3 regions of the Kocuria sp. LUK genome follow, and region 3 is predicted to be linked to each of the others. Evidence: riboswitches for the same ligand, from Rfam matches in the RefSeq annotation. Region 3 holds a riboswitch; each other region holds the start of a gene.
What was found. A riboswitch is a leader RNA that binds a small molecule or an ion and turns the genes downstream of it on or off. The one in region 3 is predicted to bind thiamine pyrophosphate.
Positions count from the first base shown of each region.

Region 1: linked by a shared signal. The riboswitch ahead of thiM (hydroxyethylthiazole kinase) and the one ahead of thiO (glycine oxidase ThiO) in region 3 are both predicted to bind thiamine pyrophosphate.
Region 2: linked by a shared signal. The riboswitch ahead of LQU92_RS12805 (ECF transporter S component) and the one ahead of thiO (glycine oxidase ThiO) in region 3 are both predicted to bind thiamine pyrophosphate.

Region 1 is NZ_JAJMZI010000001.1:41,414-48,371, forward strand. It holds gene LQU92_RS00200 (ribonuclease E/G) at 1-1,971, shown strand, start outside; TPP riboswitch at 2,209-2,303, shown strand; gene thiM (hydroxyethylthiazole kinase) at 2,294-3,163, shown strand; gene thiE (thiamine phosphate synthase) at 3,160-3,900, shown strand; gene LQU92_RS00215 (bifunctional hydroxymethylpyrimidine kinase/phosphomethylpyrimidine kinase) at 3,897-5,474, shown strand; gene rplU (50S ribosomal protein L21) at 5,699-6,010, shown strand; gene rpmA (50S ribosomal protein L27) at 6,072-6,329, shown strand; gene obgE (GTPase ObgE) at 6,474-6,958, shown strand, end outside.
Region 2 is NZ_JAJMZI010000007.1:21,695-28,652, forward strand. It holds gene LQU92_RS12780 (Na+/H+ antiporter subunit D) at 1-680, shown strand, start outside; gene LQU92_RS15345 (Na+/H+ antiporter subunit E) at 677-1,573, shown strand; gene LQU92_RS12790 (monovalent cation/H+ antiporter complex subunit F) at 1,573-1,842, shown strand; gene mnhG (monovalent cation/H(+) antiporter subunit G) at 1,848-2,234, shown strand; gene LQU92_RS12800 (DUF4235 domain-containing protein) at 2,294-2,560, shown strand; TPP riboswitch at 2,738-2,859, shown strand; gene LQU92_RS12805 (ECF transporter S component) at 2,939-3,559, shown strand; gene LQU92_RS12810 (ABC transporter ATP-binding protein) at 3,556-5,151, shown strand; gene LQU92_RS12815 (energy-coupling factor transporter transmembrane protein EcfT) at 5,148-5,945, shown strand; gene LQU92_RS12820 (aminodeoxychorismate lyase) at 6,100-6,958, opposite strand, start outside.
Region 3 is NZ_JAJMZI010000004.1:2,399-9,356, reverse strand. It holds gene LQU92_RS07955 (FadR/GntR family transcriptional regulator) at 1-487, shown strand, start outside; gene LQU92_RS07950 (TIR domain-containing protein) at 599-976, opposite strand; gene moeB (molybdopterin-synthase adenylyltransferase MoeB) at 1,261-2,448, opposite strand; gene LQU92_RS07940 (thiazole synthase) at 2,445-3,242, opposite strand; gene thiS (sulfur carrier protein ThiS) at 3,307-3,546, opposite strand; gene thiO (glycine oxidase ThiO) at 3,543-4,817, opposite strand; TPP riboswitch at 4,811-4,913, opposite strand; gene thiE (thiamine phosphate synthase) at 5,009-5,674, shown strand; gene LQU92_RS07920 (gamma-glutamyl-gamma-aminobutyrate hydrolase family protein) at 5,860-6,681, opposite strand.

The DNA.
Region 1 (6,958 bases), on a different contig from region 3:
CGCCGGATCGAGAACGCCCTGAAGTCCGGGGACTCGGTGCTCGTGCAGGTCACCAAGGACCCGGTCGGGCACAAGGGCGCGCGGCTCACGAGCCAGATCTCCCTGCCCGGGCGCTACCTCGTCTACGTGCCCGGCGGGTCGATGACCGGCATCTCCCGCAAGCTGCCCGACGTCGAGCGCAACCGGCTGAAGAAGATCCTCAAGGACCGGCTGCCGGACGGCGCCGGGGTGATCGTGCGCACCGCGGCCGAGGGCGCCTCGGAGGAGGAGCTCACCCACGACATCAACCGGCTGCGGGCGCAGTGGGAGCAGATCCAGGAGCGGGCGGGCTCCTCCAAGACCCTCGCCCCCGAGATGCTCTACGCGGAGCCGGACCTGACCATCAAGACCGTCCGGGACGTGTTCAACGAGGACTTCACGACGATGGTCGTCCAGGGCGAGGAGGCCTGGGACAACATCGAGGCCTACGTGACCTACGTGGCACCGGACCTCCTGGACCGGCTCAAGCGCTGGGACGAGGACGAGGACCTGTTCGTGCACTACCGGGTGGAGGAGCAGATCCAGAAGGCGCTGGACCGCAAGGTCTACCTCCCCTCGGGCGGCTCGCTCGTGATCGACCGCACCGAGGCGATGACCGTCGTCGACGTCAACACGGGCAAGTTCACCGGTTCCGGCGGCAACCTCGAGGAGACCGTCACCAAGAACAACCTCGAGGCCGCCGAGGAGATCGTGCGGCAGCTGCGCCTGCGCGACATCGGCGGGATCATCGTCATCGACTTCATCGACATGGTCCTCGAGACCAACCGCGACCTCGTGCTCCGGCGTCTCGTCGAGTGCCTGGGGCGCGACCGCACCAAGCACCAGGTCGCCGAGGTCACCTCGCTGGGCCTCGTGCAGATGACCCGCAAGCGCATGGGCACGGGCCTGCTCGAGGTCTTCTCGGAGCCGTGCGAGCACTGCGCCGGCCGCGGGGTCGTCGTCCACGACCACCCGCTCGAGGGCCGCGCCGGCGGGTCCGGCTCCGAGTCGCGCGAGCAGCGCCCGAACCGCACCGAGCGCAAGCGCAGCCGCCGCGGCGGCGCCGAGCAGCAGCCGCGGGCCGAGGCCCGCCCGGCCGAGGCGGATCCCGCGGAGAAGGCGAAGGCGGAGGCGGCCCGCACCGCGTTCGCGACCATCGCCGCCGCCACCCACCACGAGGTGCCGGCCGAGGCCGCCGCCGAGCACGCGGCGGCCGGAACGGCTCCCGCGGCGGAGGGGGCCCGGGGCGAGGAGAGCGAGGGCCGCTCGGAGGGATCCGGGCGCTCCCGCAAGAAGCGGCGCGGCAAGCGCAGCCGCAACCGGGGCCAGGGCGGCGAGTCCGCGCAGCGGCCGGAGCCCGGGGACCGTGAGGAGCCCCGCGGCGAGGACCGTGGCGAGGATCGCGGGGCCGCGCCCGAGCAGCAGGACGGCGCCGCGTCGCGCCTGACGATCAAGGGCGAGGTCATCGAGCTCCCGCAGGGCCACGCCGCGGCCGGTGAGCAGCCCGAGCGCCCTGCGGAGGGCGCCCGGCTGACGCTGGACTCCCTGGCCGACGCCTTCGGTGCCCCGGCGGACGCGCAGGCCGAGACCCCGGCGCGCCGTGCCCCCGAGCCGGCCCCGCGGCAGGAGCGTGCCCCGCGGGAGAAGCCGGCCCGCCAGGCGGAGCAGCCCCGCCGGCCGGAGCAGCCGCGGCAGGAGGAGCCGGCCCGCCCTGAGGAGCCCGCACGGCCCCGTCGTCGTTCCCGCCGGGCCAGCGCCCCGGCCGGACGGGCGGGCGAGGCGACGGTCACCGCCGAGGAGGCCGCGGCCGCCGAGGGCGCCCGCCACGTCGCGAAGCTGCCCGCCCGGCCCGCCGGGCAGGAGCGCCCGCAGGGCTCCGGTGCCCCGACCATCGTGGGCGTCGGCGTCAAGGCCGAGGACCTCACCAGCGGCCGCCCCGCCGGCGAGGGCTGAGCCCCGGCATCCCACCCTGCAGCACCCGGAAGGACCCCGGCCCGCGCGGCCGGGGTCCTTCCCCGTCCCGGACCCGGCGCGGCGACCGCGCACGGACCCCGGCCGGGCGGCCGGGGCCGTCCCCGCCCCGACCGCCGCACCGCCGGGCCCCGTGCCGGACCCGCCGCACCGCCGGACCCGCCGCACCGGTCCGGACCTGCCGGGCCCCGTGCCGCACGGGTGGCTAGACTGGCAGGACCACGTGACACGGGGTGCCGCGAGCAGCGGCTGAGATCACACCCGTCGAACCTGATCTAGTCAGTACTAGCGAAGGGATGTCGCAATGCGCGATGCCGTCTCCACCTCCCCGCCGCGGCCCGGGAGCGCCGCGCCCCCGGACCCCGCCCTCGCCGAGGCCGCCGCCGCGGCCCTCGAGCGGCTGCGCACGGCCGCCCCGCTCGTGCAGTGCATCACCAACACGGTGGTCGCCAACGTCACCGCCAACGTCCTGCTCGCCGTGGGCGCGTCCCCGGCGATGACCGACATCCAGGGGGAGGGCGGGGTGTTCGCCGAGCTCGCCGACGGGCTGCTCGTGAACACCGGCACGCCCTCCGCCGAGCAGCGCGGGGCGGCCTACGAGGCCGTCGGCGCCCGCTCCCGCGCGGGCCGGCCCTGGGTGCTGGACCCGGTGGCCGTCGGCGCGCTGCCCGTGCGCACCGCACTCGCCCGCGACCTGCTCGCCTTCCGCCCTGCCGTGGTGCGCGGCAACGCGTCCGAGGTGATCGGCCTCGCCGGCGGCGCCGGCGGCCGCGGCACGGACGCCACCGACGACGTCGACGCGGCGCGCGGGGCCGCCGCCGAGCTGGCCGCACGGGCCGGGTGCGCGGTCGCCGTGTCCGGGCCCGTGGACCTGGTGCGCTCCGCCGGTGGGGCGGTCGTGCGCGTCCCCCACGGGAGCGCGATGCTGACCCGCATCACCGGCGGCGGCTGCGCCCTCGGGGCCCTGACGGCCGCGTTCACCGCCGTGGCGGAGGACCCGGCGGCCGCGGCCGTCGCGGCCACCACCGTCTACACCCTGGCCGCCGAGGACGCCGCGGCCACCGCCGGGGGGCCGGGGTCCTTCGCCGTGAACCTGCTGGACCGGCTGCACGGGATCACCCCGGAGCAGGTCGCCGCCCGGGCCCGGCTCGTGCGCGAGGAGGACGGCCGGTGAGCGCCCGCCTCGATCCCGCCGCCCTCGTCCTGCACCTAGTGACCGACACCGCCCTCAGCGCCCCGCGCCGGGTTCCCGACGTCGTCGCGGCCGCCGTGGCCGGTGGCGCCGGCATGGTCCAGGTCCGGGACAAGCGCGCCACCGCCCGCGAGCTCACGGCCCTGCTCGTGGCCGTGGCCGAGCGCGTGGGCCGTGCGGTGCCCGTGCTCGTCGACGACCGCGCCGACGTCTACCTCGCGGCCCGGGCCGCGGGGGCCCCCGTGGCGGGGGTGCACGTGGGGCAGGCCGACCTGCCCGTCGAGCTCGCCCGCCGCGTCGTGGGCCCGGACGCGGTCCTGGGCCTGAGCGCGGCCTCGGCCGGGGAGCTGGCCGCCGCCTCGGCGCTGCCCCCGGGCACCGTGGACTACCTCGGTGTGGGCGCCGTGCACGCCACGCGCACCAAGCCCGACCACCCCGAGCCGCTCGGGGTCGAGGGCTTCGCCCGCGCCGCCGCCCGCACGGGCCTGCCGTGCCTGGCCATCGGCGGGGTGCGCGTCGAGGACGCCGCCCCGCTGCGGGCCGCCGGGGCCGCCGGGCTCGCGGTGGTCTCGGGGATCTGCGCGGCCCCGGACCCCGCCGCCGCGGCCGCCCGCTATGTGCGGGCCTTCGCCGCGTCCGGCCGTGCGCCGGGCGCCGGGCCGGACGGGCCGCCGGAACCGGCCGCGGCCGGCCCCGCCGCGGGGGAAGGGGCCCGATGAGCGCGCGCGTGCCCCGCGTCCTGGCCGTGGCCGGCACCGACCCCACCGGCGGGGCGGGCCAGCACGCGGACCTGAAGTCGATCGCCGCGATGGGCGGCTACGGGATGAGCGCCGTGACCGCCGTCGTCGTGCAGAACACCCTCGGCGTGCGCTCGGTGCACGTCCCGCCCGCCGAGGTCCTCACCGCCCAGCTGGAGGCGGTCAGCGACGACGTCGTGATCGACGCCGTGAAGATCGGCATGCTCGGCTCGGTGCCCGTGATCGAGGCCGTCGCCCGGTGGCTGGCCGAGCACCGCCCGCCGGTCGTGGTGCTCGACCCGGTCATGGTCGCCACCAGCGGCGGGCGCCTGCTCGAGCCCGACGCCGAGGACGCCCTGCGCGCCGTGCTCGGGCTCGCCGACCTCGTCACCCCCAACCTGCAGGAGCTGGCCGTGCTGGCGGGGGAGGACCCGGCCCCGTCGTGGACCGCCGCGCTCGCCCAGGGCCACCGCGTGGCCCGGACCCACGACGTGCTCGTGCTCGTCAAGGGCGGGCACCTCGCCGGGGACCGGACCCCGGACGCCCTCGTGGGGCCCGGCTCGCCGGAGCCGCTCGTGGCCCTCGACGGCGCCCGCGTGCCCACGGCCAACTCCCACGGCACCGGCTGCTCCCTCTCCTCGGCCCTGGCCACCCTCCAGGTCCGGCACGGGGACTGGCCGACGAGCCTGCGGATCGCCCGCGAGTGGCTGCGCGGCGCGCTGGCGGAGGCCGACGGGCTCGAGGTGGGCGGCGGCAGCGGACCGGTCCACCACTTCCACCACGTCCAGGACGCCCTCGCCTCCTGGGGCACGGCACCGGAGCGGTTCAGCGACGAGCTGTGGGCCGACTCCGCCGGGGTGCGCCGGCAGATCGAGGAGCTGGAGTTCGTGCGCCGGCTCGGCGACGGCCGGCTCGCGCCGGAGCCGTTCCTGGCCTACCTCGACCAGGACCTGCAGTACCTGGAGCACTACGGCCGGGCGCTGGCCCAGCTGGCGGCGCGCGCCCCGGACGAGGCCTCCCGGCGGTTCTTCGCCGCGGGCTCGGTGAGCTGCACCGAGACGGAGGCCGAGCTGCACCGGGCCCGGCTGCGCCAGGCCGGGCGGGAGCGCCCCGCCGCCGCGGGGCCGACCACCCGCCGGTACACCGCGTTCCTGCTGGCGGCCACGGCCGCCGAGCCGTACCCGGTGGGCCTGGCCGCGGTGCTGCCGTGCTACTGGGTCTACGCGGAGGTCGGCCGCCACCTCCAGGGGCTGGCCGAGGCCGCCGGGCACGCCGAGCACCCGTACGCGGACTGGCTGGCCACCTACGCCGACGAGGGGTTCCAGGAGGCCACCCGCACGGCCCGCCGGCTGCTCGACGAGGCGGCCCGGGAGGCCTCCCCGGCGCTGCGCGAGCGGATGCGGGAGGCGTTCCTGGAGGCGTGCGCGCTCGAGCGGGACTTCTTCGCGGCACCCCTCGAACCGACGCTCGCCGGCACCGCCGCCGGACCGGGCGGACAGGGGTGTGCCGGGGCCGGGGCGGCGGGTCGTTTGCCGCGGGTTGGCGCGATCGAGTAGTCTTGACCCTCGGTGCCATGCCTGGTGCGCGCGCGTTCGACTCCGGACGCCCCGCCCGGCGGCACATGCGGGTGCAGTTCCTGAAATTGCGGCGACCCTGCGCTGACCACGGTTCGGTCCCACGGCCCGGTCACCGGCGGCTCGTCTCAACGTCGTTGGTCCTGTCAGGTGTGCGCTCGACCCGAACTGTTCCATCAAAGACGTCGAGAGAAGTGAGTTCCCAAGTGGTGTACGCGATTGTCCGCGCTGGCGGCCGCCAGGAAAAGGTCTCCGTCGGAGACCTCGTTACCCTTGACCGCGTCGCCGGCGGTGCAGGCAGCACCATCCAGCTTCCTGCCCTGCTGCTGGTCGACGGGGACAAGGTGACCTCCGACGCCGGGACCCTGGCCAACGTCAAGGTCACGGCCGAGATCGTCGAGGACCTGCGCGGTCCCAAGATCTCCATCCAGAAGTTCAAGAACAAGACCGGCTACAAGAAGCGCCAGGGCTTCCGCGCCGAACTGACCACCGTCAAGGTGACCGGCATCGACGCCTGACCGTCCCGGTCCCCTCATCCGACAGCAGACGCCAGTCCTGACACGAAGGTAGGCACACCCCATGGCACACAAGAAGGGCGCGAGCTCCACCCGCAACGGCCGCGACTCCAACGCGCAGTACCTCGGCGTGAAGCGCTTCGGCGGCCAGACCGTCAACGCCGGCGAGATCCTCGTCCGCCAGCGCGGCACCCACTTCCACCCCGGCCAGAACGTCGGCCGCGGCGGGGACGACACCCTGTTCGCCCTGGCCGCCGGCCAGGTCGAGTTCGGCACCCGCCGGGGCCGGAAGGTCGTCAACATCCAGGCTGCCGCCGAGTAGTCCCCGGGCCGGCCCCGCCGGCCCCGGTGCGGGCACCGCCCGCACCACCCATGCCTGATGCCGTAGAGGGTGGGTGCTTCCAGCGCCCGCCCTCTACAGTCTTAAGCGGCCCCTCCCGCGGGCCCACGACACCGAGGAGTTCCCGTGGCCAGTTTCGTCGACCGCGTCGTCCTGCACGTCTCCGGCGGCAACGGCGGGCACGGCTGCGTGTCCGTGCGCCGCGAGAAGTTCAAGCCGCTCGGCGGCCCCGACGGGGGCAACGGGGGCGACGGCGGGGACGTGGTGCTGCGCGTCGACGGGCAGACGACCACCCTGCTCAACTACCACCACGCCCCGCACCGCGCCGCGCAGAACGGCGGCCCCGGCAAGGGCGACCTGCGCCACGGCCACCGCGGCGAGGACCTCGTGCTCTCGGTGCCCGACGGCACGGTCGTGAAGGACGCCGAGGGCAACGTCCTGGCCGACCTGGTCGGCGAGGGCGCCGAGTTCGTGGCCGCGGCCGGCGGGCAGGGCGGGCTCGGCAACGCCGCGCTGGCCTCCGTCAAGCGCAAGGCCCCCGGCTTCGCCCTCCTGGGCATCCCCGGGTCCTCCCGGGACATCGTGCTCGAGCTGAAGTCCATCGCGGACGT
Region 2 (6,958 bases), on a different contig from region 3:
CCGTCGGCACCGCCGAGGCGCTCGCGGCCACCGTGTACTACGTGGCCCACCACATCGTGATCCAGACCAGCCTGTTCCTCGTGGCGGGGCTGATCGAGCGCCGCGGCGGGTCCACGAACGTGGACCGCCTCGCGGGCCTGGCCCGCATCTCCCCGCTGCTGGGCCTGCTCTACCTCGTGCCCGCGCTCAACCTCGGCGGGATCCCGCCGTTCTCCGGGTTCCTCGGCAAGGCGGGCCTGCTCCAGGCGGGCGTGGCCCGCGGGGACTGGCTCTCCTACGTCCTCGTGGCCGGTGCCGTGCTCGTGTCCCTGCTGACGCTGATGGCGCTGATCCGGGTGTGGAACCGCGCCTTCCTGCGCGCCCCGGAGGACGCCGAGTACCCCGACCCGATCCTGATGGCCCCCGTGCCGGCCGGCTCCCGCTTCCTGCTGACCTCCGGCGGGGTCGACGACCAGGCGGGCCGCTTCGGCGGCAAGGGCGACGTCCGGCTGATGTCGCCGTCGATGCTCGGGGCGACCTCCGCGCTCGTGGCCGTCGGGGTGGCCCTGACCGTCTTCGCCGGACCGCTGTTCCAGCTCGCGGACAACGCCGCGGAGAACCTCGTGCGCCCCGAGCGCTACGTCGGCGCGGTCCTGGACCTGTCCACGGGCCCCCAGCCCGTCGTGGAGGAGGCCCCGTGACCCGGCCCCGGAACCCGCTGCTCGTCGAGCTGCCCCTGCTGGTGTGGCTCGTGCTCGTCTGGGGCGCCCTGTGGGGCGACTTCCGGGCCGGCAACCTGGTCTTCGGGGCGCTGCTGGCCCTGCTCGTCACCTGGGTGCTCTACCTGCCGCCGGTCCAGCTCTCCGGGCGCTTCAACCCGGTGCACTTCGCGCTGTTCACGGCCACCTTCGTGTGGCAGGTCGCGAAGGCCAGCTTCGAGGTGCTGCTCGTGGCGCTGCTCGTGGGACCGCGCACGCGCAACGCCGTGGTCGGCGTGCAGCTGCGCACGCGCTCCGACCTGCTGCTCACCGCGACCGGGCACACCATGACGCTGATCCCCGGATCCCTCGTGATCGAGGTCGACCGGGCCGGCGCCACCCTGTACTTCCACGCCCTCAACGTCCGCACCCCGGAGCAGGCCGAGGACTTCCGCCGCGCCGTGCTGCGCATCGAGGCGGCCTGGATCCGGATCATGGGCACCCGCGAGGAGCTCGCGGCCCTGCGCGCCGAGCGCCGCCCCGGGACGGGCGCGGACCCGGACAGCGCCGCGATCCGCGCCCCCATCACCTCGCAGCAGCAGATCGTGCGGGGCCGGGGCGACGACGGAGCCGCGGCGGGGTCCACGGAGCCGGACGGGCCGGGCGCGGGTCGGGCCGGCCCGGACCACCGCGCCCAGGACGATCCGGCCCACGACGGCCCGGGCACCCCGGTGCAGGCCGGCCCGCCCGGGCCCGGACGGGGCCCCGCCGGTCACACCGCCGCCCGGACCGACGAGGGGCCCCGGCCCGAGGACGACCGCGCGGGACACGCCGGACCCCCGACCGACCCACCCGCCGGGCAGACCCGGCCCGCGACCGAGGAGGACCGCCCGTGATGGAGATCGCCGTGGGCATCGCCGCCGTGCTGCTGAGCCTGGGCGCGGCCGGCACCCTCTACCGCCTGGCCAAGGGCCCGTCCCTGCTCGACCGGGTCGTGGCCACCGACGTGCTGCTCGCGATCGTCGCGGCCGCCCTCGCGGTGGACATGGCCTACCACGGGCACCTGGACAACCTGGTGCTCATGGTCATCGTCTCGCTCGTGGGCTTCATCGGCTCCGTGACGGTCGCGCGCTTCGCGACCCAGACCGCCGAGCACGGGCGGTGAGCCCCGTGACCGAGACCGTCCTGGACGCGGCGACGGCCGTGTGCCTCGTGGTCGGCGCCCTGATGTCGCTGGCCGCGGCCGTGGGCCTCGTCCGCTTCCCCGACCTGCTGACCCGCATGCACGCCGGCACCAAGCCCCAGGTCTTCGGGCTGCTGCTGATGCTCACCGCGGTCGCCCTGGGCAGCCGCAACGCGTGGATGATCCCGCTGATCGTGCTCGGGTGGGTGTTCCAGCTGCTCACGGTGCCCGTCTCGGCGCACATGGTGGGGCGCTCGACCTACCGCACCAAGCACCTCAACCGCGACACCCTCACCCAGGACGACCTGCAGGAGGTGCTCAACCGCGTCGGCCCCGACGGACAGCACACTGACGGCCCCGGGCGGACGCGCTAGGCTGGGACGGATCCCAGGGGCCCCCGCCCCGGCCCGCGACCCAGAAGGAGCACCCGCCCATGAACACCCAGATCCTGCACCTGCTCGGCACCGGCGCCTCCCTCGGCGGCGTAGCCCTGACGAACAAGGTCCTGGCCGCCGGCTGGAAGAAGGTCACGGGCCAGGAGCCCCCGGCCAAGAACCCGGACCCGGAGGAGGCCTGGACGGGCATCATCATCTGGGCGCTGATGACCGGTCTCGTCGGCACGGTCATCAAGGTCGCCATCAGCCGCAAGGTCCACGAGCTGGAGAACCGGCCGAAGGCCACCAGCGGCTCCGAGGTCTGAGCCCGCGGCAGCGGTGCGCGAGGGCGGGGCTCCGCCCCGGGGAACCGGGGGCGGAGCCCCGCCCTCGCGCACGTCCGGGCGCGGACCCGCCCCGCGCATCCCGTCCGGAGCACCCCCGTCCCGGTCGCGACCGGCCCGGGTACCGGCCGCGGCTCCGGCGCAGTAGACTGGGTGGCACTTGAACGACAGGGGAGCGCACCCCGCCGGCGACGGCGGCACAGCGCTGAGAGTGCGGATCACCGCAGACCCTCGAACCTGCTCCGGTTAGCACCGGCGAAGGGAGTCGAGCACCTCGGGACGGTCGTGCGCGCCACGGCGCGCCGTGCCGTCCTCCCCTCCTGGCACCGATCGGCTCGCTGAGCCCAGGAGGCAACCGCCGTGAACACCACCGTCCACCGTCCCACGGACCGCACCCGCCCCGCGCGCCGGCTCTCGTGGCGGGTCGTCGACATCGTCGTCGCCGCCGTCCTCGCCGCCGTGTGCGCGGTCGTGTTCTGGGCCTGGTCCAACCTGCTCTACCCTTCCGTGGCCGCCGCCGCCACGGCCTACCCGCCCGCGACCGGGCTGATCACCGGCGGGTGGCTCGTGGCCGGCGTGCTCGGCGGGCTCGTGATCCGCAAGCCGGGCGCGGCGCTGTTCGTGGAGCTGCTCGCGGCCGTGCTGCAGGGCCTGCTCGGCACCCACTTCGGCTGGACCGTGATCCTCTCCGGCCTGATCCAGGGCCTGGGCGCGGAGCTCGTCCTCGCCGCGTGGCGCTACCGCCGCTTCGACGTGCTGGTGGCCGTCCTGGCCGGGGCCGTCAGCGGGCTGTTCCTGGGCGTGAGCGAGAACCTGATCTACAACTACGAGTGGGCCCTCTCCCACCAGGTCGTCTACGCCGTCCTCGCCGTGGTGTCCGGGGCCGTGCTCGCGGGGGCGCTGATGTGGGCCGCGGTCCGGGCGCTGGCGCGCACCGGCGTGCTCGACGGCCTCGCCTCCGGCCGGGCCGCGCGCCGGTGACGGCCACCGCGGCCGCGTCCGCCCGCGCCCGGCCCGCCGCCGGCGGCGCCCGGGTCGAGGCCCGGGACTTCGGCTGGCACCACCCCGGGCGGGAGGAGCCCTCCCTGCACGGGATCGACCTCGTCCTCGACCCGGGGGAGCGGGTCCTGCTCCTCGGTCCCTCGGGCGCGGGCAAGTCCACCCTCCTGCACGCCCTCGCGGGCGTGCTCCACGACGACGACGGGCAGGCCCGCCTCGGCGAGCTGCTCGTGGACGGCACGGACCCCGAGCGCGCACGGGGCCGGGCCGGGCTCGTGCAGCAGGACCCCGAGTCCGGGGTCGTGCTCCCGCGCGTGGGCGACGACACCGCGTTCGGCCTCGAGAACCTCGCCGTGCCCCGGGAGCAGATCTGGCCCCGGGTGCGGGAGGCCCTCGACCGGGTGGGGCTGGACCTGCCCCTGGAGCACCCCACCGCGGCCCTGTCCGGCGGGCAGAAGCAGCGGCTCGCGCTCGCCGGCGCCGTCGCCACGGACCCGGGCCTGCTGCTGCTCGACGAGCCGACCGCCAACCTCGACCCCGACGGCGTGCGGCAGGTCCGCGAGGCCGTCCTGGCGTGCCTCGAGCGCAGCGGCGCGACCCTCGTGGTCGTCGAGCACCGCACCGCCGTGTGGGCCGACGCCGTGGACCGCGTCGTCGTCCTGGGCCGCGACGGCGGGATCAGCCACGACGGCCCGCCCGCGGAGGTCTTCGGCGCCGCCGGCGACGAACTGCGCGCGGCCGGCGTGTGGGTGCCCGGCTGGGTGCCGCCCGCCCGCCCGGCCCCGCGGCCGGTGCCCGGGGCGCCGGAGCCCGAGCCGCTGCTCACGGGGGAGGACCTGGCCGTCTCCCGCACCCGCCCGACCCGGCGGCAGCTGCGGGCCCGCCGCCGGGCCGCGCGCACCGGCCGCCCGGTGGACGACGCGGCCGCCGGGCGGGACCTGCCCACGGCCGTCGCCGGGGTGGACGCCGTGCTCCGCCGGGGGCGGGTGCTCGCGCTGACCGGCCCCAACGGCGCGGGCAAGTCCACGACCGCCCTGACCCTCGCGGGACTGCTGCCCCCGGTCCGGGGGCGCGTCGAGGCCGCCCCCGCCCTGGCCCGCGGCGCCGGGCCGGACCCGTTCGCGTGGCCCGGGCGCGAGCTCGTGGCCCGGATCGGGACGGTCTTCCAGGAGCCCGAGCACCAGTTCCTGCGCCCCACCGTGCGCGAGGAGCTCGAGCACGGGCCCCGCCTCGCCGGCGCGGACCCGCAGGAGCGCCGCCGCCTGGCCGACGGGCTGCTGGCGCGGCTGCGGCTAGCCCACGTGGCGGAGGCGAACCCGTTCACCCTCTCCGGCGGGGAGCAGCGCCGGCTGTCGGTGGCCACCGTGCTGGCCACCGCCCCCGACGTGCTCGTGCTCGACGAGCCCACCTTCGGCCAGGACGCCATGACCTGGGCCGAGCTCGTGGAGCTGCTCCTCGAGCTGGTCGAGGCGGGCACGTCCGTGCTCGCGGTGACCCACGACGCCGAATTCGTGCGCGCGATCGGCGCCGAGGTCCTGGACCTGGCCCGCCCGGCGGCAGGAGCACGGCGATGAGCGCCCTCGCCCTCGCCCCGGCGGCCCGGCGCTCCCTGCTGGGCCGCACGGACGCGCTCGTGAAGCTGGGCGGGGCCCTGCTGCTGACGGCGGTGCTCGTGGTCAGCGCCGACCCCGTGACCTCCGGCGTCGTCCTGGCGGGGGAGCTCGTGCTCCTGGGACTGGCGGGCCAGCGGCCGCTGGCCCTGCTGGTGCGCGCCTGGCCCCTGGTGCTCGCCGCGCTGGTCAGCGGCTGGGGGACCGTGCTGCTCGCGGAGGACTCCGGGCCGGTGCTGCTGGACCTCGGCCTCACGCAGCTGTCCGCCGGGGCCGTGGCCGCCGGCGCCGCGATCGCCCTGCGCGGGCTGGCGCTGGCCCTGCCGGGGCTGCTGGTGCTGCTCACCACGGACCCCGCGGACCTCGCCGACGGCCTCGCCCAGACCCTGCGCCTGCCGGCCCGCTTCGTGCTCGCCTCGCTCGCGGCGCTGCGGCTCGTGGGCGTGCTGGCCGCCGAGTGGGACACGCTCGCGATGGCCCGGCGGGCCCGCGGCGCCGGCGGCGGCCGCGGCCCGCTCGCGGCGCTGCGCGAGTTCGGCGGGCAGGTCTTCACGCTGCTCGTGCAGTCGCTGCGCCGGGCCACCCGGCTGGCCGTGACCATGGAGGCCCGCGGCTTCGGGGCCGGACCGCGCACGTGGGCCCGGGTGCCCCGGCGGTCTTGGCGGGACGCGGCCGTGCTCGCGGCGTGCGCCGCGCTCGCGGCGGCCGGGCCGGCCGTGGCGGTGCTGGCGGGCCAGCACCGGTTCATCTGGTCCTGACCGGCGGCCCCGCTCGCCTCCGGACGGGCCGGTCCGGGGCGGCTGCGCGCCTGCGGCGCCCGGGGCCGGACCGTCCGGCCCCGGCGCCGTCGGGTGCCGCCCGGACGGGCCTCCTCCTGCCGGCCGGAGCGCCTCCCGGTCGCCGGGCCGCGGCTCAGGCGCCGGCGACCCAGCCGGTGACGAGGCGCGTGAGCTGCGGGTCGACCGGCAGCGGCTGGGCGTCGAGCCGCCGCACCGGGACGGCCAGCCGCACGCTGGAGACCAGCCACACGCCGTCGGCGGCGAGCAGGTCGGCCGGGTAGAGGGGGCCGTAGCCCAGCTCCCAGCCGTCCGCGCGGGCGGCGGTGAAGATCGCCGCCTGGGTGGTGCCCGGCAGGACCCCGCGCGAGGGCTCGGGGGTCACCAGCTCGCGCCGGTTCCCGCGGACCCGGGCGCAGACCACGGAGGAGGTCGCGCCCTCGAGCACGCGGCGGTCCTCGGCGGTGAAGACGGCGTCGTCGGCGCCGAGGGTCCGGGCGTGGCGCTGGGCGGCCATGTTCACGGCGTAGGACAGCGTCTTGGCCCCGGGCAGCAGCCACGGGTAGCCCGCGTCCAGGGCGGGGTCGTGCCCGCGCGGCAGGAGCACGGCGTCGACGCCCTCGCGGCGCTGGCGGAACGTGGACTCCGGGACGGGGTTCACGGTGACCCACGACCAGGGCCCGCCCTCGGGGGTGCCGCGGCTGATCGTGATCCGCACGCTGTGCTCGGTCCCCAGCTCCCCCCGACCGCCCGGTCCGGCGTGGGCGAGGGCGAGCTCGACGGCGCGCAGGCACCGCTCCGCGTCCGGGGCGGGCAGCTGGGCCAGGCGGGCGGAGGAGGTGAGCCGGCGGTGGTGGGCGGGGAACTTCCGCACCCGCCCGTCGACGGCGCGCAGGGTCTCGAACACCCCGTCGCCGCGGGTCAGGCCCTGGTCGTCGATGTGCACGAGCGGGACGGCGGGGTCGACGAGCGCGCCCTCGGGACGCTCGGCGTCG
Region 3 (6,958 bases):
GCACGGCAGCGGGGCGGTGCTGCGCTACCGCCCGTCCAACGCCGCGGTGCTGCGCGGACTGCGGGAGCACACGAACCGCCTGCCGGACATCGTGGACGCGCGCAGCGCCGTCGAGACGAAGATCGCCGCCCTGGCCGCCGCGCGCCGCACCGAGGAGGACCTCGAGCGCATCGAAGCGGCGCTGCACCTCATGGCCGAGGACATCGACGCGGGCGGCCGCGGCCTGAAGGGGGACGAGCAGTTCCACGCGGCGGTGACCGCCGCCGCGCACTCCTCGGTGCTGGCGCGGATGATGACGCAGATCTCCGACCTGGTGCGGGAGACCCGCCTCGAGTCGCTGAGCCAGGAGGGCCGCCCGGAGCGCTCCCTGGAGTCGCACCGGGCCATCGTCGAGGCCGTGCGCGAGCGCGATCCCGCCCGGGCCGCCCGGGCCATGGAGGAGCACATCGAGCTCGTCTCCGACGTGGCGGTGCTGCGCCCCGAGTAGCACCGCCCGGCACGGCTCCGCCGGACCGCGAGGGGCGGCGTTCGGCGGCTTCCGGGAGCGGAAACCGGCCGAACGCCGCCCCTCGGGGTGGGGAGCCGGGGCGGGTGCGGCTCAGATGGCCTCGAGGAACTCCCCGATGTTCTCCCACGTCCAGCCCTTGCAGCGGGCCGAGCCCATCACGGTGGGCTTCACACGGTGCTGGGTCTCCATCCACAGCCCCAGCAGGGGCTTCCTCTCGGCGACGGCGCAGCGGATCGGCCACAGCGCCTCGTCCGAGGTCTCGGTGTAGCCGCCGATCAGGGCGATCACGCCGTCGGACTGCCGCACGCGGTCGCGGACCTCGCGCTGCCAGTCCTCGTCCGGTGCGTCCTCCTCCGGCGGGCCGAGAAAGCGGGCCGTGGCCCCCGCACGGGACCACTGCGTGGTGAACAGTCCCCGGTACAGCTCGTCCTCCGCGGCGCACGCCAGGTACACGGTCTTGGGCTCCATTGCCGCCGACCCTCCTTGCATGGTCAAGCATCTACAGTGACGCGCCTCACGGTATCCGGCGCACGCCCCTGTCCGGCAGTCGGCTACGCTCCGTGACCTCCCGGGCCGCGCGCAGCGGCTCCACGTTGCGCCCGGTGACATGGAGCCACTCCCCGCCCACCCCACCGCGCTCCGCCCGCACGCCGGCCGCGAGGAGCGGCGTTCGGCGGCTTCCGGGAGGGGAGAACCGCCGAACGCCGCCCCTCGCGAGCAGGAGAGGAGTCGCGAGGGAGGGAACCGGGACGTCACCCGCGCGGGAGCTCCTGTCCGGTGTGCTCGAGCCAGGCGAGCACCCCGCCCTCGAGGTGGCGCACGGTCTCCTCCCGGCCCGCGAAGGCGGGGCGCAGCGCCGCGAGCGCCCGGGCCGATCGGGTCCCGGCCTGGCAGTGGAGCACGAGGTCGGTCCCGCGCGCCGCGGGCGGGAGGGCAGCGGGGCCGTGGTCGAGCAGCTCGGCCAGGGGGACGTGCACGGCACCGGGGACGGCGGCCAGCTCGCGCTCCCACCCCTCGCGCACGTCGACGAGCGCGAAGGCGGTCCGGCCCTGCTCCCGGCGCGCCAGCAGCCCGGCCAGCTCGGCGGCGGAGAGGCTCTCGGCGGTGGCCGGCCCGGCATCGGCCGCGGGCACGCCGCAGGAGGCCTCGGCGGCGGCGACCGCCGTGACGGGGGCGGCGGCGGGGTCGGCCGCGAGGCGCAGCTCGCGCCAGGTCATGGCCAGGGCGTCGTGCAGCAGCACCCGCCCGAGCAGGGGCTCCCCGGCGCCGGTGACGAGCTTGACCGCCTCGGTGGCCATGACCGCGCCGATCGTGCCCGGCAGGGCGCCGATCACCCCGCCCTCGGCGCAGCTGGGCACCTCCCCGGGGGCCGGGGGCTCGGGGTAGAGGTCGCGGTAGGTGGGCCCGCGCCCGGCCCAGAAGACGCTGACCTGCCCCTCGAAGCGCAGGATCGAGCCCCACACGCACGGGATCCCGGCCAGTGCGGCGGCGTCGCTGACCACGTAGCGGGTCGCGAAGTTGTCGGCGCCGTCGACCACGAGGTCGTAGCCGGAGAACAGCGCGACCGCGTTGTCCGCGTCCAGCCGCACGGGGTGGGTGCGCACGTGCACGCCCGGGTCGAGCCGGGCGACGGCCTCGGCGGCGGAGTCGGCCTTGGGCCGGCCGACGTCCGCCGTGCCGTGGAGCACCTGGCGCTGGAGGTTGCTGAGCGCCACGACGTCGTCGTCGACGATCCCGAGCACCCCCGTCCCGGCGGCGGCGAGGTACTGCAGGACCGGGGCGCCCAGTCCCCCGGCGCCGACCACGAGCACGCGGGCGCGGCGCAGCCGCCGCTGCCCGAGGGGCCCGACCTGGGGCAGGGCGAGGTGGCGGGCGTAGCGCTCGAGCTCGGCGCGGGTCAGCTCGGGGCCCGGGTCCACGAGCGGGGGCAGCGGGCTCACCGGGGCTCCCCCACCGGGGACCGGTCCCCGGCCGGGACCCCCGCGGGATCGGCCGGACCGGGGTCGAACGGATCCGCGCCGATCCGCCCGGCCTGCGGGGAGGAGGCGACGGCGGCGTGGCGGCGGGCGGGGATCCGCCCGGCGGCCGCCGCGAGCCGGCCCGCGGTCACGGCGTGGCGCATCGCCGTGGCCATGGCCACCGGGTCCTGGGCCCGGGTGACGGCGCTGGCCAGCAGCACGGCGTCGCAGCCGAGCTCCATCGCCAGGGCGGCCTCGGAGGCGGTGCCGATCCCGGCGTCGAGGACCACGGGCACGGACGCGCGGGCGGCGATGAGCTCGATGTTGTGCGGGTTGAGGATGCCCAGGCCGGTGCCGATGGGGGCGCCCAGGGGCATCACGGCGGCCGCGCCCACGTCCTCGAGCCGGCGGGCGAGCGCCGGGTCGTCGGAGGTGTAGGCGAGGACCCGGAAGCCGCGCGCCACGAGCTGCTCGGTGGCGTCCAGCAGCTCGACGACGTCGGGCAGCAGCGTCTGCTCGTCGGCGATCACCTCGAGCTTGACCCAGTCCGTCCCGAGGGCCTCGCGGCCGAGCTCGGCGGTGAGCACGGCGTCGCGGGCGGTGGCGCAGCCGGCGGTGTTGGGCAGGATCCGGATGCCGAGGCGCTCGAGCAGCCCGAACAGCGAGTCGCCGCGGCCGGGGGCGTAGCGGCGCAGGGCCACGGTGGTCAGCTCGGTGCCGGAGGCCACGAGGGCCTGCTCGAGGGTGTGCAGGGAGCTCAGCCCGCCGGTGCCCATGATCAGCCGGGAGGACAGGCGCACGCCGTCGAGGACGAGCGGGTCGGAGGCGGGGTGCACGGGCTCAGCCTCCCTGCACGGCGGTGACGATCTCGACGGACCGGCCCTCGCCCACCGTGGTGGTCGCCCACCGGCTGCGGGGCACGACCGCGGCGTCGAGGGCCACGGCGACCCCGAGGCGCCCGCCGTCCAGCGGGGCGCCGTCGGGCCCGAGGGGGCGGCCGACGGCCTCGGCGACGAGGTCGGCGACGGTCGGCTCGCCCTCGGTCTCGTGCGGGCGGCCGTTGAGGCGGAGGACGGTCATCGGGGGCTCCTGGGAGTCGGGGACGGGGTGGCGAAGCGCTGCGGGTCGGTGGTGGCCAGCAGCTGCGCGTCGGCGGCGGGGTCGGGGCCGGGCTCGCCGGCGAGCAGCTGGGCGGCGAGGCGGGCGGCCAGCGGGGCGAGCAGCACGCCGTGGCGGAAGTAGCCGGTGGAGAGCACGAGCCCGGGCACGGGGGTCCCGTCCGGGTCGCGGACCGGACCGAGGCAGGGGACGTCGTCGGGGGTCCCGGGGCGGGCGCGGGCGAGGACCTCGGTGAGCTCGAGGTCGGCAGTGCCGGGCACCAGCGCCTGGGCGTCGCGCAGCAGCCGGAACACCCCGCCGGCGCTGGCCCCGGCGAGGTCGTCCTCGCGGGAGGTCGCCCCGATCACGAGCGTGCGGTCGGCCCGGGGCACGAGGTAGACGGGCACCCCGTGGACGAGCCCGCGCACGGTGCGCCCGAGCAGCTCGGGGGCCCCGTCGGGCAGGCGGGCGCGCAGGATGTCCCCGTGCACCGGGCGCAGGGGCGGGCGGGCCCCGGCGGGCAGCCCGTCGATCGCGGCGAGGGCGGCGCCCGGGGCCAGGAGCGTCCCGCCGGCGGAGACCATCCCGCCCCGGGACAGGCGCACGCCGGTCACGGCGCCGGAGGGCCCGCGGCGCAGGGCCGTGACCCGGTCGTGGACGATGCGGACGGGCCCGGCCGGGGCGCCCTCGGGCGGGTCCTGGGCGGTGAGGGCGGCGAGCAGGGCCGCGACGAGCCGGCGCGGGTCGACCTGGTGGTCCCCGGGGATCCGGAAGGCGCCGGCGAGCCGGGGGCTCAGCGCGGGCTCGAGGGCGCGGGCCGCGCGCACCGGCAGGGCCTCCACCTCCATGCCGTGGCGCAGCTGCAGCTCCCGCAGGTCGGCCAGGGCCTGCCGGTCGGCGGGATCGGCGGCGCAGACGAGGGTCTCGGTGGCGCGGTGGCCCACGGACGCGCCCGCGGCGGCCTCGAGCCCGGCCACGAACCCCGGGTACGCGGCGGCCGAGGCGCGCATGAGGGGGACGAGCGCGTCCTGCTGGTGCCGGACCTCGCTGACGGGGGCGAGCATCCCGGCGGCGGCGCGGCTGGCGCCCGCCCCGGGGTCGGGGTCGACGACGACGACGGAGCACCCCCGGCGCCGCAGCTCCCAGGCGGTGGCCAGGCCGATGACGCCGGCGCCGACCACGGCGACGTCCGCGCGCAGGTGCTCGGCCCCGGCCGGGTGCGGGAAGGTGGTCGGAGGGTGCACGGTGTCCACCGGCTGTCCTTTCCTACGGCGGCATGACCCGCATCAGGTGTGGCGGTCGGCGCTCAAGCCCTCTCAGCCCCGTCCGGGGCTCCCGCAGAACGCGCTGGAACTCGTCCTCACGGACTACTGTTCAGCGTGTGACCCAGCATACCGAGACCCCCCGATCCGTCACGACCCCCGGTGCGCCCGGCGGCGCGCCGGTGAGCGCGCTGCGCCGCGAGCGGACCGCCCGGCTGGCCGCGGCCCGCCTGTACGTGTGCACCGGCGCGCGCACGGAGCGGGGCGACCTCGAGGAGTTCCTGCACGCGGTCTGCGCCGGCGGGGCGGACGTCGTGCAGCTGCGCGACAAGTCCCTCGAGGTGGACGCCGAGCTCGAGGCCCTGGCGGTGCTGGCGCGGGTCGCGGCCGAGCACGGGACGCTGGTCGCCGTCAACGACCGCGCCGACGTCGCCGCGCTCGTGGGCGCCGACGTCTTCCACGGCGGCCAGCACGACCTCTCCCCCACACAGGCCCGCGCGCTGCTCGGCCCGGACGTGCTGATCGGGCGCTCGACCCACAGCACCGCCCAGGCCCGCGCCGCGCTCGAGGACCCCGAGGTCGACTACTTCTGCACCGGCCCGCTGTGGGAGACCCCCACCAAGCCCGGGCGGGCGGCCACCGGCCTCGGGCTCGTCGAGGAGACCGCCGCGCTGACCGCCGGCCGGACGGGGACCGTGCCGTGGTTCGCGATCGGCGGCATCGACGCCGATCGCCTGCCGGCGGTGCTGGCGGCCGGGGCGCGGCGCGCCGTCGTCGTGCGGGCCGTCACGGAGGCCGCCGACCCGGAGGCGGCCGCCCGCCGGCTGCGGGAGCTGCTGCCGGCCTGACCCCGGCACGCACCCCGGGACGCACCCCGGGACGCACCGCGAAGACGCACTGCGAGGGGCGGCGTCCGGCGGCTCTGCGGGAAGCAGAACCGCCGGACGCCGCCCCTCGCGGGCTGGGTGTCCCTCGGGGGCTGGGTGTCCCTCGCGGGTTGGGTGATCCTCGTGCGGGAGCGGTGCCCGCCGGATCACGCGGCCAGCAGCTGCTCCCCCGCGGCCGGGCGGCGGCCGGCCGCCAGCTGCGCCCCGAAGGCGCCGAACAGCGCCCGCCGGTGCGCGCACGGACCGTGGGCGTCCTCGGGATGCCACTGCAGCCCGAGGACCCAGGTGCGGTGGCGGTGCTCGACGGCCTCGACGGTGCCGTCCCCGGCCACGGCGGCGACCTGCAGCGCGGGGCCCACGACGGCGAGGCCCTGGTGGTGGTCGGAGCGGACGGTGGCCCGCCCGGCACCGAGGAGACCGGCCAGGCGGCTGCCGGGCGCGAGCACGACCTCCTCCTCCCGGGCCTCGGCCCGCTCGGGGTGCCCCTGGTGCCCGGGGCCGAGGCCGGGGACGAGGGTCCCGCCGCACGCGATGTTCAGCAGCTGGGCGCCGCGGCCGACGGCGAGCAGCGGGGCGTCGCGGTCGAGGCACGCGGTGAGCAGCTCCAGGGTGTAGCGGTCGGCGCGCGGGTCGACGCCGTACTGGCCGGGCACGGGCCCCTCGGCCCCGTGGAGGGCGGGGTCGACGTCGCCGCCGCCCAGCACCAGCAGCCCGTCGGCGGCCGCGGCGACGGCCGGGTCGGGCAGCGCGGCGGCGCTGGAGTCGACGAGGATCGGCCGGGCGCCCGCGTCGACGAGGGCCTGCAGCGCGGTGCGCGTGTAGCGGCGCACCAGGTCGCGGTGCCGGGGCGTGAGCCCCGGGAAGTTCAGCGAGACCACGACGGCCACGGTGGGGGCCCCGGCGCGCAGGGCCCACAGGCCCACGGGCGTCACCTCGTGCTCGTGAAGACGGACGGCTGGTCGGTTCATGGGTCATCTCCTCCCCGGTGAAGGGGTGTTCGTCTCGGGCGGCCCGCCGGGCGGGCCCGCGCCCCGCTCCGCCGGGCGGGCGGGGCGGGACGCTGTGCGGGATCGGCGGCCGGCGAGGCGCGCCGGCGGTGCCGCACAGCTCCGGCCGGTCGTGGTGGAGCCGGCCGGAGCTGCGGTGGGGATCCCAGGTCGAGGGGTGCCGTCCGGATCTCGATCCCCCGGGAACTGCCGTTCCCGTTCGTGGTGCACCTCACTGTGCCCCAGTGCCGGCCCTGCG